DNA from 2 places in the Streptomyces griseiscabiei genome. Region 2 is predicted to be linked to the other one. Evidence: riboswitches for the same ligand, from Rfam matches in the RefSeq annotation. Region 2 holds a riboswitch; the other holds the start of a gene.
What was found. A riboswitch is a leader RNA that binds a small molecule or an ion and turns the genes downstream of it on or off. The one in region 2 is predicted to bind glycine.
Positions count from the first base shown of each region.

Region 1 (5,922 bases), on a different contig from region 2:
CATCGTCTTGATGACCTTGTCGAGGGACACCTTGTGGGTGCCGTCGCCGCGCATCGCCATCCTCGCCGCCGTGACGGCCTTCACCGCCGCCATGCCGTTGCGCTCGATGCAGGGGATCTGGACGAGGCCGCCCACGGGGTCGCAGGTGAGGCCGAGATTGTGCTCCATGCCGATCTCGGCGGCGTTCTCGACCTGTTCGGGGCTGCCGCCCAGCACCTCCGCCAGCGCGCCCGCCGCCATGGAGCAGGCGGAGCCGACCTCGCCCTGGCAGCCGACCTCGGCGCCGGAGATGGAGGCGTTCTCCTTGAAGAGCATGCCGATGGCGCCGGCGGCGAGGAGGAAGCGGACGACCCCGTCCTCGTCCGCGCCGGGCACGAAGTTGATGTAGTAGTGCAGGACGGCGGGGATGATCCCGGCCGCGCCGTTCGTGGGAGCGGTCACCACCCGGCCGCCGGCGGCGTTCTCCTCGTTCACGGCCATCGCGTAGAGGGTGATCCACTCCATGGAGCGGGCCAGCGGGTCGCCCTCGGCGCGCAGCTGACGAGCGGAGACGGCCGCGCGCCGGCGCACCCGCAGACCGCCGGGGAGGATGCCCTCACGGCTCATACCGCGCGAGACGCAGGCCTGCATCACCCGCCAGATGTCCAGCAGCCCGGAGCGGATCTCGTCCTCGGAGCGCCAGGCCCGTTCGTTCTCCAGCATCAGCGCGGAGATCGACAGACCGGTCTCCTTCGTCAGCCGGAGCAGCTCGTCACCGGTGCGGAAGGGGTACTTGAGCGGGGTGTCGTCGAGCTTGATGCGGTCCGCGCCGACCGCGTCCTCGTCCACGACGAAGCCGCCGCCCACCGAGTAGTAGGTCTTCGACAGCAGCTCCGCGCCCGCCGCGTCGTACGCCCGGACCGTCATGCCGTTGGCGTGGTAGGGCAGGGTCTCGCGGCGGTGCAGGATCAGGTCCCGGTCGAAGTCGAAGGGGACCTCGTGGTCGTCGAGCAGCCGCAGCCGGCCCGATTCCCTGATCGCCGCCACCCGGTCGTCGGCCGACTCGACGTCCACCGTGCGCGGCGAGGCGCCCTCCAGGCCCAGGAGTACGGCCTTGGGTGTGCCGTGGCCGTGGCCGGTCGCGCCCAGCGAGCCGTACAGCTCGGCGCGTACCGCGGCGACGCCGGTGAGCAGTTCCTCGCTCCGCAGCCGGCGCGCGAACATCCGGGCGGCCCGCATCGGGCCGACCGTGTGGGAGCTGGACGGGCCGATACCGACCGAGAACAGGTCGAAGACGGAGATGGCCACGGTGACTCCTCAGAACGGGGGAGGGGTTGTGCAGGGGATGGGGCACCGCGCTCACTCCCCAGTGTGCGCGGTGCCCCGGAAAAGCGGGACTACGGACCGGTGAAGCCGGGGTTACTTCCCCAGCCCCGGGTACAGCGGGTGTTTGTCGGCGAGGGCCTTGACGCGGGTCTTCAGTGCTTCCGTGTCGTAGGACGGCTTGAGTGCCTCGGCGATGACGTCGGCGACCTCGGTGAAGTCCTCGGCGGTGAAGCCGCGGGTGGCCAGGGCGGGGGTGCCGATGCGCAGTCCGGAGGTCACCATCGGCGGGCGGGGGTCGTCGGGGACGGCGTTGCGGTTGACGGTGATGCCGACCTCGTGGAGGCGGTCCTCGGCCTGCCGGCCGTCCAGGTCGGAGTTGCGCAGGTCGACCAGGATCAGGTGCACGTCGGTGCCGCCGGAGAGCACGTCGACCCCGGCCTCGCGGGCGTCGGGGGCGGTCAGCCGCTCGGCGAGGATGCGGGCGCCGTCGACCGTGCGCCGCTGGCGCTCCCTGAACTCCTCGCTCGCCGCGACCTTGAAGGACACCGCCTTCGCCGCGATGACATGCTCCAGCGGGCCGCCCTGGAAGCCGGGGAACACGGAGGAGTTGAGCTTCTTCGCGAAGTCCTTCTTCGCGAGGATGATGCCGCCGCGCGGTCCGCCGAGCGTCTTGTGGGTGGTGGAGGTGACCACGTCGGCGTACGGCACCGGGTTGGGGTGCAGGCCGGCCGCGACCAGGCCGGCGAAGTGCGCCATGTCCACCCACAGATACGCGCCGGCCTCGTCGGCGATCCGCCGGAACTCCGCGAAGTCCAGCTGCCGCGGGTACGCCGACCAGCCCGCGATGATCACCTTCGGCCGGTGCTCCCGGGCCAGGCGCTCGACCTCGGCCATGTCGACGAGTCCGGCGTCGTCCACGTGATACGGGACGACGTGGAACTGCTTGCCGGAGAAGTTCAGCCGCATCCCGTGGGTGAGGTGACCGCCGTGGGCGAGGTCCAGCCCGAGGATGGTGTCGCCGGGCTGGGCCAGCGCGAACAGGGCCGCCTGGTTGGCGGAGGCGCCCGAGTGCGGCTGGACGTTGGCGTACTCGGCGCCGAACAGCTCCTTCACCCGGTCGATGGCGATCTGCTCGGTGACGTCGACGTGCTCGCAGCCACCGTAGTAGCGGCGGCCCGGGTAGCCCTCGGCGTACTTGTTGGTCAGGACCGAACCCTGTGCCTCCATCACCCCGACCGGGGCGAAGTTCTCGGAGGCGATCATCTCCAGGGTCGACTGCTGACGGTCCAGCTCGGCGTCGAGGGCCGCGGCGACCTCCGGGTCGAGCTCGTGCAGGGGCGTGTTCAGAAGCGACATGCGTACGACCTCAGTGCTCTCAAGACTCACAAGTCTTCTCAGCCGGCGGTGTGGGCGGTGTACTCGTCGGCGGAGAGCAGCTCGTCCGGCTCGCCCGCGACACGTACCTTGAACAGCCAGCCGCCCTCGAACGGGGCGGTGTTCACCAGCGACGGGTCGTTGACGACGTCCTCGTTGATCTCGGTGATCTCACCGGAGACCGGGGAGTACAGGTCGCTGACCGACTTCGTGGACTCCAGTTCGCCACAGGTCTCGCCCGCGGTCACCGTGGAGCCCACCTCGGGAAGCTGGGCGTAGACGACATCGCCGAGCGCGTTCGCCGCGAACTCCGTGATGCCGACCGTCGAGACGCCGTCCTCGGCGCCCGACAGCCACTCGTGCTCCTTGCTGTAGCGCAGCTGCTGGGGGTTGCTCATGGCCTGAATTCTCCTGTACGCGGGGGAGTGGTGATGAATGGGGGACTGCTGAAACCGCTGCTGAGCAGCGGAAATGTGGGCGGGGTCACGTCCGGGACGGACGACGATCCCGCGCCCAGTGTCTACTTCTGGCGCTTGTAGAACGGCAGCGCCACGACCTCGTACGGCTCGTGGCTGCCCCGGATGTCCACGCAGACCCCGGGGGTGCCCGGCGCCGCGTACAAGGCGTCGACGTACGCCATCGCGATCGGCCTGCCCAGTGTGGGGGAGGGGGCGCCGGAGGTGACCTCGCCGACCACCTTGCCCTCGGCGACCACGGGGTACCCGGCGCGGGGGACCCGGCGGCCCTCGGCGATCAGGCCGACGAGGACGGGCGGCTCGTGGTGGGCGTTCTCGGCGGCCTCGCGCAGGGCCCCGCGGCCCACGAAGTCGCCCTTGTCGTACTTCACGACCCGGCCGAGGCCCGCGTCGTAGGGGGTCAGGGAGGTCGACAGCTCATGCCCGTACAGCGGCATGCCCGCCTCCAGGCGCAGGGTGTCCCGGCAGGACAGCCCGCAGGGGACCAGACCGACGCCCTCGCCGGCCCCGGTCAGGGCCTGCCACAGCTCGACCGCGTGCTCGGGCTTCACGAACAGCTCGAAGCCGTCCTCGCCGGTGTACCCGGTGCGCGCGATCAGCGCGGGCACCCCGGCGACCGTGCCGGGCAGCCCCGCGTAGTACTTCAGGCCGTCGAGATCGGCGTCGGTGAGGGACTTCAGGATGCCGGGGGACTGCGGACCCTGGACGGCGATCAGCGCGTACGCGTCCCGGTCGTCGCGCACCTCGGCGTCGAACCCGGCGGAACGCTCCACGAGCGCGTCCAGCACCACCTGGGCGTTGGAGGCGTTCGCGACGACCAGGTACTCGGTCTCGGCCAGCCGGTAGACGATCAGGTCGTCGAGGATGCCGCCGTCCTCGCGGCAGATCATGGTGTAGCGGGCCCGGCCCACGCCGACGGTGCCGATGTTGCCCACGAGGGCGTGGTCCAGGAGGGCCGCGGCCCCCGGTCCGGTCACCGTGATCTCGCCCATGTGCGAGAGATCGAAGAGCCCGGCCGCGGTACGGACGGCGAGGTGCTCGTCGCGCTCGGAGCCGTAGCGCAGGGGCATGTCCCAGCCCGCGAAGTCGGTCATCGTCGCACCCAGCGAACGATGCAGGGCGTCGAGCGCGGTACGGCGCGGTGCGGTGGTGGGGCTGCTGCTCATCGGTGTGACGCTCCCAGGGCAAGACGGACGACGCATGACAGGTGAGGAAAGTCCTCCCCATCTGTCATCGGAACCTGAGAGGTTCACCACGACCGTACGTACCGGTGTACGTACCGATGGTCGTGACTTGCACCGTGGGTGGGGCCGCCTCCCACGGGGGAGGGACGGCCCGCTTTTCAGATCTGCCTCGCCCGCGCGGTATCGGGGCCTGAGAGATTCAAGGGAGGGACTTGCTCCTTCGGCGCCCCGGCGATGTGCTGCCGGGGACTCTCCCGCGCGGGTTCAAGCGGCCGGTATGCAGTTGGCGCGGACATCATCGCACGCATCGACGCGGCGCGGCAGGGGGAGGTTTCCAGGCAGACACAGCGGTCCGTAGCACTCTTGTGGCAATACGAGGACTGAACCAGGAGGGATCGGGCATTACCTTCTCTTTACAGTCTGTGGGGATGGGACCTCTCATACCCCTGGGGAGGACGGTCACGGTGAACAGGACCACGGCGTACGCGACGACGTCGGGCATCGCGATGCCCAAGCAGCCCGTCGCACCGGTCGGTGAGGCGTGCGGCCCGTTCCCGAGGGCGATCGTCCGTGACCTCAGAGAGCGCGCGGGCCGGAGCCCGCACGGCCTGTCGTTCGGGCCGGACGACCTGGTGGTGGTCACCGGGCTCCCCGGCAGCGGCAAGTCGACCCTGATGCGCCGGGCCGTGCCCGGCGTCCGCATCGACTCCCAGGACACCCGCGACCGCTTCGACGCGCGTCTCGCCCGGCATCTGCCGTACGCGGTCTACCGGCCCCTGGTGCGCCTCGCGCACTACGCGGGGCTGCGGCGCGCCCTCCGCTCGGGGGAGGGCGTCGTCGTCCACGACTGCGGGGCGCAGGCCTGGGTCCGCAGCTGGCTCGCGCGCGAGGCCCGCCGCCGCGGCGGCACCCTGCATCTGCTGCTGCTCGACGTCACACCCGGTGAGGCGCGGGACGGACAGCGGGAGCGGGGGCGGGGGGTGTCGCGCTACGCGTTCGCCCGGCACCGGGGTGCGATGACCCGGCTGCTGCGGGCGGTGGAGAAGGGGAGGCTGCCCCAGGGCTGCGGAGCGGCGGTGATCATCGACCGCGCCGCGGCGGATGTCCTCACACGGATCGACTTCCCGCGCCCCTGAGGGGAGCGCCGCCGGGCCGGAAGCAATTAAGGTGCAGCTACAACAGCATCACGGAGCAAAGCGGTAGGCAGCAGATGGACTTCCCGGCGGACTTTCCGGCACAGGCGTATCCCCAAGGGCACGGCGGGTGGCCCGGCAACGAGCTGGAGGAGGTGCTGTCCGCCTCGCTCGGGGTGCCCCAGGCCGGGGCGCGGATCGTGGAGGTGCTGGCCCGCAGCTTCGTCTGGGTGCCGCTGCCGGAGGGCGGCGGCCCGCGCAGCGGTCAGCTGGACCTGCCGACCATGGAGTTCGACGGACAGGCGTACGTCCCGGTCTTCAGCTCCGAGGAGCAGTTCCGCCAGGTCGTCGGCAACCACATGTCGTACACGATCGCCCCGGCCGTCGAGTTCGCGCGCGGGCTGCCCCCGCAGATCGGCCTCGCCCTCAACCCGGACGGTGTCGTGGGCA
Region 1 is NZ_JAGJBZ010000002.1:593,512-599,433, forward strand. It holds gene J8M51_RS20185 (L-serine ammonia-lyase) at 1-1,287, opposite strand, end outside; gene glyA (serine hydroxymethyltransferase) at 1,399-2,661, opposite strand; gene gcvH (glycine cleavage system protein GcvH) at 2,700-3,077, opposite strand; gene gcvT (glycine cleavage system aminomethyltransferase GcvT) at 3,200-4,321, opposite strand; glycine riboswitch at 4,508-4,606, opposite strand; gene J8M51_RS20205 (ATP-binding protein) at 4,804-5,475, shown strand; gene J8M51_RS20210 (enhanced serine sensitivity protein SseB) at 5,550-5,922, shown strand, end outside.
Region 1: linked by a shared signal. The riboswitch ahead of gcvT (glycine cleavage system aminomethyltransferase GcvT) and the one ahead of gcvP (aminomethyl-transferring glycine dehydrogenase) in region 2 are both predicted to bind glycine.

Region 2 (5,922 bases):
GAGACGCTCATGGGCCACAACCCGTCGGACGAACTGGCGCGGCGGCGCAACCGCGCGGTCTGAGGACCCCCTCCCCGCTGCCGCCGAGCGGTACAGGGCATTGTCAGTGGCGTAGGGCAGCATCGGAGATGTGAGAACCGCGCCCACGATCCTGCATCTCGACATGGATGCCTTCTACGCCTCGGCGGAGCAGGCGTCCAAGCCGAGTCTGCGGGGGAAAGCCGTTGTCGTGGGCGGTCTCGGGCCGCGTGGGGTGGTCGCGACCGCCTCGTACGAGGCGAGGGCCTTCGGGGTGCACTCGGCGATGCCGATGGCGCAGGCACGCCGGCTCGCGCCCAACGCCGCGTATCTCACGCCCCGTTTCACGTTCTACCGGGCGATCAGCGATCAGGTCATGGGGCTGCTGCGTGATCTGTCGCCGCTCGTGGAGCCCTTGAGCCTGGACGAGGCGTTCGTGGATCTGGAGGCCGGGGGCGCGGCCTCGGACGAGGAGTCGGCGCGGTCGACGGGGGCGCGGTTGCGGGCGGACATCCGGGCGGTGACCGCGCTGACCGGATCGGTGGGGCTCGCGGCCTCCAAGATGCTCGCGAAGATCGCCTCCGAGCAGGCCAAGCCGGACGGGCTGCTGCTGATCGAGCCGGGGACCGAGCGGGCCTTGCTGGGGCCCATGTCCGTGCGGATCCTGCCGGGGGTGGGGCCGGCGACCGGCGATCATCTGCGGCGGGCCGGGATCACCACGGTCGAGGAGATCGTGGAGGCGGGGGAGGACGAGGTCGTACGGCTGCTGGGGAAGGCCCACGGGCACGGGCTGTACGCGATGGCGCTGGCGCGGGACGACCGGGCGGTGGTGGCCGAGCGGGACACGAAGTCGGTGTCGGTGGAGGACACGTACGACGTGGACATCCACGACCGGGTGCGGGTGCGGATGGAGGTGCAGCGGCTCGCGGACCGGTGTGTGCGGAGGCTGCGGGAGGCCGGGCTGTCGGGGCGGACGATCGTGCTGAAGGTGCGGCGCTACGACTTCTCGACGCTGACCCGGTCCGAGACCCTGCGGGGGCCGACCGACGATCCCGCGGTGGTGCGGGAGGCGGCGGGGCGGCTGCTGGAGGCCGTGGACACGACCGGTGGGGTGCGGCTGCTCGGGGTGGGGGTCAGCGGGCTCGCCGACTACACGCAGGAGGACCTGTTCGCGCAGGCGGCCGGGGAGCCGGAGCCCGTGGAGGAGGAGACCGCGGCTGCCGAGGTGCCGGTGGTGGAGGCGGGCGCGGGGGCCGAGCGGCAGTGGAGGGCCGGGCATGACGTGCGGCACGCCGAGTACGGGCACGGGTGGGTGCAGGGGAGCGGGCTGGGGCGGGTGACCGTGCGGTTCGAGAAGCCGGACGACGTGGGGCCGGGCCGGGTGCGGACCTTCAGGACGGATGATCCGGGGCTGGAGCAGGCGGAACCGTTGCCGTTGGTGCCGGGCGGGGTGCGGGGGTGAGGCCGGCCGGGGCGGGCTGATGGGGTTCGACGGCGTTGCGACGGGAGCGGGGGACCGGGATCGAGAGGGGGCGGGGCACGACCGCCCGTAGCCGGGTGCGCCCGAATGGTCGTCTCAGGGGCTGTCGTCCTGGCCCGCCACGTGACCGAAGTCGTGGTCCAGGGGCGGGGGCGGGGCTATGTCGAGGCCGTAGTGGTGGTAGAGCTGGAGTTCCTGTTCGGGGGAGAGATGGCGGCCCACTCCGAAGTCGGGGGCGTCCTTGATGAGGGCGCGGTCGAAGGGGACGTGGAGGGTGCCTTCGACGAGCTCGCTGGGCTCCAGGGGGACGAAGGCGTCGCGGCCGAAGAGGCCCATGCGTATCGCGGCCCACTCGGGGATGCCGGTCGCGTCGTCGAGGTAGACCTCGTCCACGGTGCCGATCTTGCTGCCTTTGCGGTCGAAAGCCTTGCGGCCGATCAGATTGCGCGGATCGATGTCGGTCTGCACGGGCCCTCCAAGTGGTCGCAAAGGGGTGGCGCATCGTGTCTCCCCCCTACGAAAAGCCACATCGGGGGCGGCGGCCACTCGAAGACGCGTGCGTTGACCGCGCTGATACGCTGGCAGCGGCTGTCGACCCCGTGCGGGAGAGTCCTCCGGACACCATCCGGAGGCGCCGAAGGAGCAACTCCTCCCCGGAATCTCTCAGGCTCACGTACCGCACGGACGAGGTCACTCTGGAAAGCAGAGCGGGTGTCACGGCTTCCGCTCTCACCGACGGTGAAAGCCGGTTCGTACCTGGACCGGTGAAGCTCTCAGGTCGAGATGACAGAGGGGGAGGCCGTCCGGGCACCCGTGTCGTGGTGCCCCTCGAAGGTCGTGTCAGACCAGGAGGCCTCCGTAATGACCGCCCATCGCATTCCCCTCTCCGAACTCGAACAGGGAATCCCCTTCGAGCGGCGCCACATCGGCCCCGACGCCGAGGCCCGGGCCAAGATGCTCGCGCACATCGGATACGGCTCGCTCGACGAGCTGACGGCGGCCGCGGTCCCGGATGTGATCAAGAACGCCGAGGCGTTGGACCTGCCGGGCGCGCGCACCGAGGCCGAGGTCCTCGCCGAGCTGCGTTCGCTGGCGGACCGCAACCAGGTGCTCGGTTCCATGATCGGGCTCGGGTACTACGGGACGTTCACACCGCCCGTCATCCTGCGCAACGTGATGGAGAACCCGGCCTGGTACACCGCCTACACGCCGTACCAGCCGGAGATCTCCCAGGGGCGGCTGGAGGCGCTGCTCAACTTCCAGACCGTCGTCGCCGAACTGACCGGGCTGCCCACCTCCGGCGCCTCGCTGCTCGACGAGGGGACGGCCGCCGCCGAGGCCATGGCGCTGTCCCGGCGGATGGGCAGGAACAAGAAGGGGCTCTTCCTCGTCGACGCGGACGCGCTGCCGCAGACGATCGCCGTGATCCAGACCCGTGCCGAGCCGACCGGGGTCGAGGTCGTCGTGGCCGACCTCAGCGAGGGCATTCCGGCCGAGATCGCCTCGCGTGAGATCAACGGGGTGCTGCTGCAGTACCCGGGCGCCTCCGGCGTCGTACGCGATCTGAGGCCGGTCGTCGAGCAGGCGCACGGGCTGGGGGCGCTCGTCACCGTCGCCGCCGATCTGTTGGCCCTGACGCTGCTGACCTCGCCCGGTGAGCTGGGCGCCGACATCGCGGTGGGGACGACGCAGCGGTTCGGTGTGCCGATGGGCTTCGGCGGGCCGCACGCGGGCTACATGGCCGTACAGGAGAAGTTCGCGCGGAGCCTGCCCGGACGGCTGGTGGGCGTCTCCGTGGACGCGGACGGGCACAAGGCGTACCGGCTCGCCCTGCAGACGCGGGAGCAGCACATCCGCCGGGAGAAGGCGACCAGCAACATCTGTACGGCGCAGGTGCTGCTCGCCGTGATGGCCGGGATGTACGCCGTCCACCACGGACCCGAGGGGCTGCGGACCATCGCCCGGCGTACGCACCGCTACGCCACCGTGCTCGCCGCGGGGCTCACCGCCGGAGGGATCGAGGTCGTGAACGGGGCGTACTTCGACACGCTGACCGTGCGGGTGCCGGGGCGGGCCGGTGAGGTCGTGGCCGCCGCACGCGAACATGGCGTGAACCTGCACCTCGTGGACGCCGACCTGGTGTCGGTCTCCTGCGACGAGACCACCACCCGGGCGCAGCTGGGCGCCGTGTGGACCGCGTTCGGGGTGGAGGGAGACGTCGCCGCCCTCGACGCCGCGGCCGGGGACACGCTGCCCGGGGCGCTGCTGCGCACGGACGACTACCTCACGCACCCGGTGTTCCACGAGTACCGCTCCGAGACCGCGATGCTGCGCTATCTGCGCCGGCTCGCCGACCGGGACTACGCGCTGGACCGGGGCATGATCCCGCTGGGCTCCTGCACGATGAAGCTCAACGCGACCACCGAGATGGAGCCGGTGACCTGGCCGGAGTTCGGGCAGCTGCACCCCTTCGCGCCCGCCGGGCAGGCCCAGGGGTATCTGACGCTCATCCGTGAGCTGGAGGAGCAGCTGGCGGAGGTCACCGGGTACGACAAGGTGTCGCTGCAGCCGAACGCGGGCTCGCAGGGTGAGCTGGCCGGTCTGCTGGCCGTCCGCGGCTACCACCGGGCCCGTGGGGACGAGCAGCGGATCGTGTGCCTCATCCCGTCCTCCGCGCACGGCACCAACGCCGCGAGCGCGGTCATGGCGGGCATGAAGGTCGTCGTCGTGAAGACCGCCGAGGACGGCGAGATCGACGTCGAGGACCTGCGGGCGAAGATCGAGCAGTACCGTGACGAGCTGTCCGTACTGATGATCACGTACCCGTCGACGCACGGGGTGTTCGAGGAGCACGTGGCCGACATCTGCGCGCAGGTGCACGACGCGGGCGGCCAGGTGTACGTCGACGGCGCCAACCTCAACGCGCTGGTGGGTCTGGCCAAGCCGGGCCACTTCGGCGGTGACGTCTCCCACCTCAACCTGCACAAGACGTTCTGCATCCCGCACGGCGGCGGCGGTCCGGGCGTCGGTCCGGTGGCGGTGCGTGAGCACCTGGCGCCGTATCTGCCGAACCACCCGCTGCAGCCCGCTGCCGGTCCGGAGACGGGCGTGGGCCCGATCTCGGCGGCGCCGTGGGGTTCGGCGGGCATCCTGCCGATCTCCTGGGCGTACGTCCGGCTCATGGGCGGTGAGGGTCTCAAGCGGGCCACGCAGGTGGCGGTGCTCAGCGCCAACTACATCGCGAAGCGGCTGGAACCGCACTACCCGGTGCTGTACACGGGTCCGGGCGGCCTCGTCGCGCACGAGTGCATCGTCGACCTGCGCCCGCTGGCCAAGTCGACCGGGGTGAGCGTCGACGACATCGCCAAGCGGCTGATCGACTACGGCTTCCACGCGCCGACCATGTCGTTCCCGGTGGCGGGGACGCTGATGATCGAGCCGACCGAGTCGGAGGACCTCGGTGAGCTGGACCGGTTCTGCGACGCGATGATCGCCATCCGGGCGGAGATCGAGAAGGTCGGCTCGGGCGAGTGGCCCGCGGACGACAACCCGCTGCGCAACGCCCCGCACACCGCCGCCGCGCTCGGCGGCGACTGGGAGCACGCCTACACGCGCGCGGAGGCGGTCTTCCCGGCCGGGGTCTCGCCCGCCGACAAGTACTGGCCGCCGGTGCGCCGGATCGACCAGGCCTTCGGGGACCGGAACCTGGTCTGTTCCTGCCCGCCGCTGGACGCTTACGAAGAGTAGTCGGACGCGGATACGCGTCGGGGCCGGTTCGGAGAGTGCTTCTCCGGCCGGCCCCTCTTCTGTCCGGGCGGACGTCCTGTGCGGGGACGCTCACCCTGTGCGCACGTGAGTGCGGCTCAGGCGGCGGTCACCACACTGCCCATCGGGCGGTGCGGCGCGATGATCTGGCCGTCCGGCAGGAGCTCACCGGTGTCCTCGAAGAGCAGAACGCCGTTGCAGAGCAGGCTCCACCCCTGCTCCGGGTGGTGCGCCACGAGACGGGCGCCTTCCCGGTCGGCGGATTCGGCAGTCGGGCACAGTGGCTGGTGCTGGCACATGGTTGTTGGGATCTTTCGGTTTGTCGTGTGGTCTGAGATGGCTGGTTTGTCTGTCCCGCGGCTTGATGCCCCGTTCATGGCCGCCCCCCGTTGATAAATCGGTCCGGTCCCAGTGTTGCCCCACGGGCGTCAATCCGCAGGGATTTCGCAGCACGGCTTCTTCACAGGTTGATGACGCATCCCTCGCGAGGACGGTTCATCCCAACCGTACTGTCCCTTCGGGTGGTTCACAGTGGTCGGATAGGGCTAGTCCGGCGCGGGAAGGGCAAGCAAATAGCTCGTACGAGCGTATTGACGCCCGAAAGAGCGGGAATTCTCGGAACGGAAAAACGAGCGCCCCGCCGTCGGTGAATCGGCGGC
Region 2 is NZ_JAGJBZ010000001.1:2,689,551-2,695,472, reverse strand. It holds gene J8M51_RS11665 (MerR family transcriptional regulator) at 1-63, shown strand, start outside; gene J8M51_RS11660 (DNA polymerase IV) at 131-1,480, shown strand; gene J8M51_RS11655 (PRC-barrel domain-containing protein) at 1,595-1,966, opposite strand; glycine riboswitch at 2,091-2,187, shown strand; gene gcvP (aminomethyl-transferring glycine dehydrogenase) at 2,360-5,245, shown strand; gene J8M51_RS11645 (DUF5999 family protein) at 5,362-5,562, opposite strand.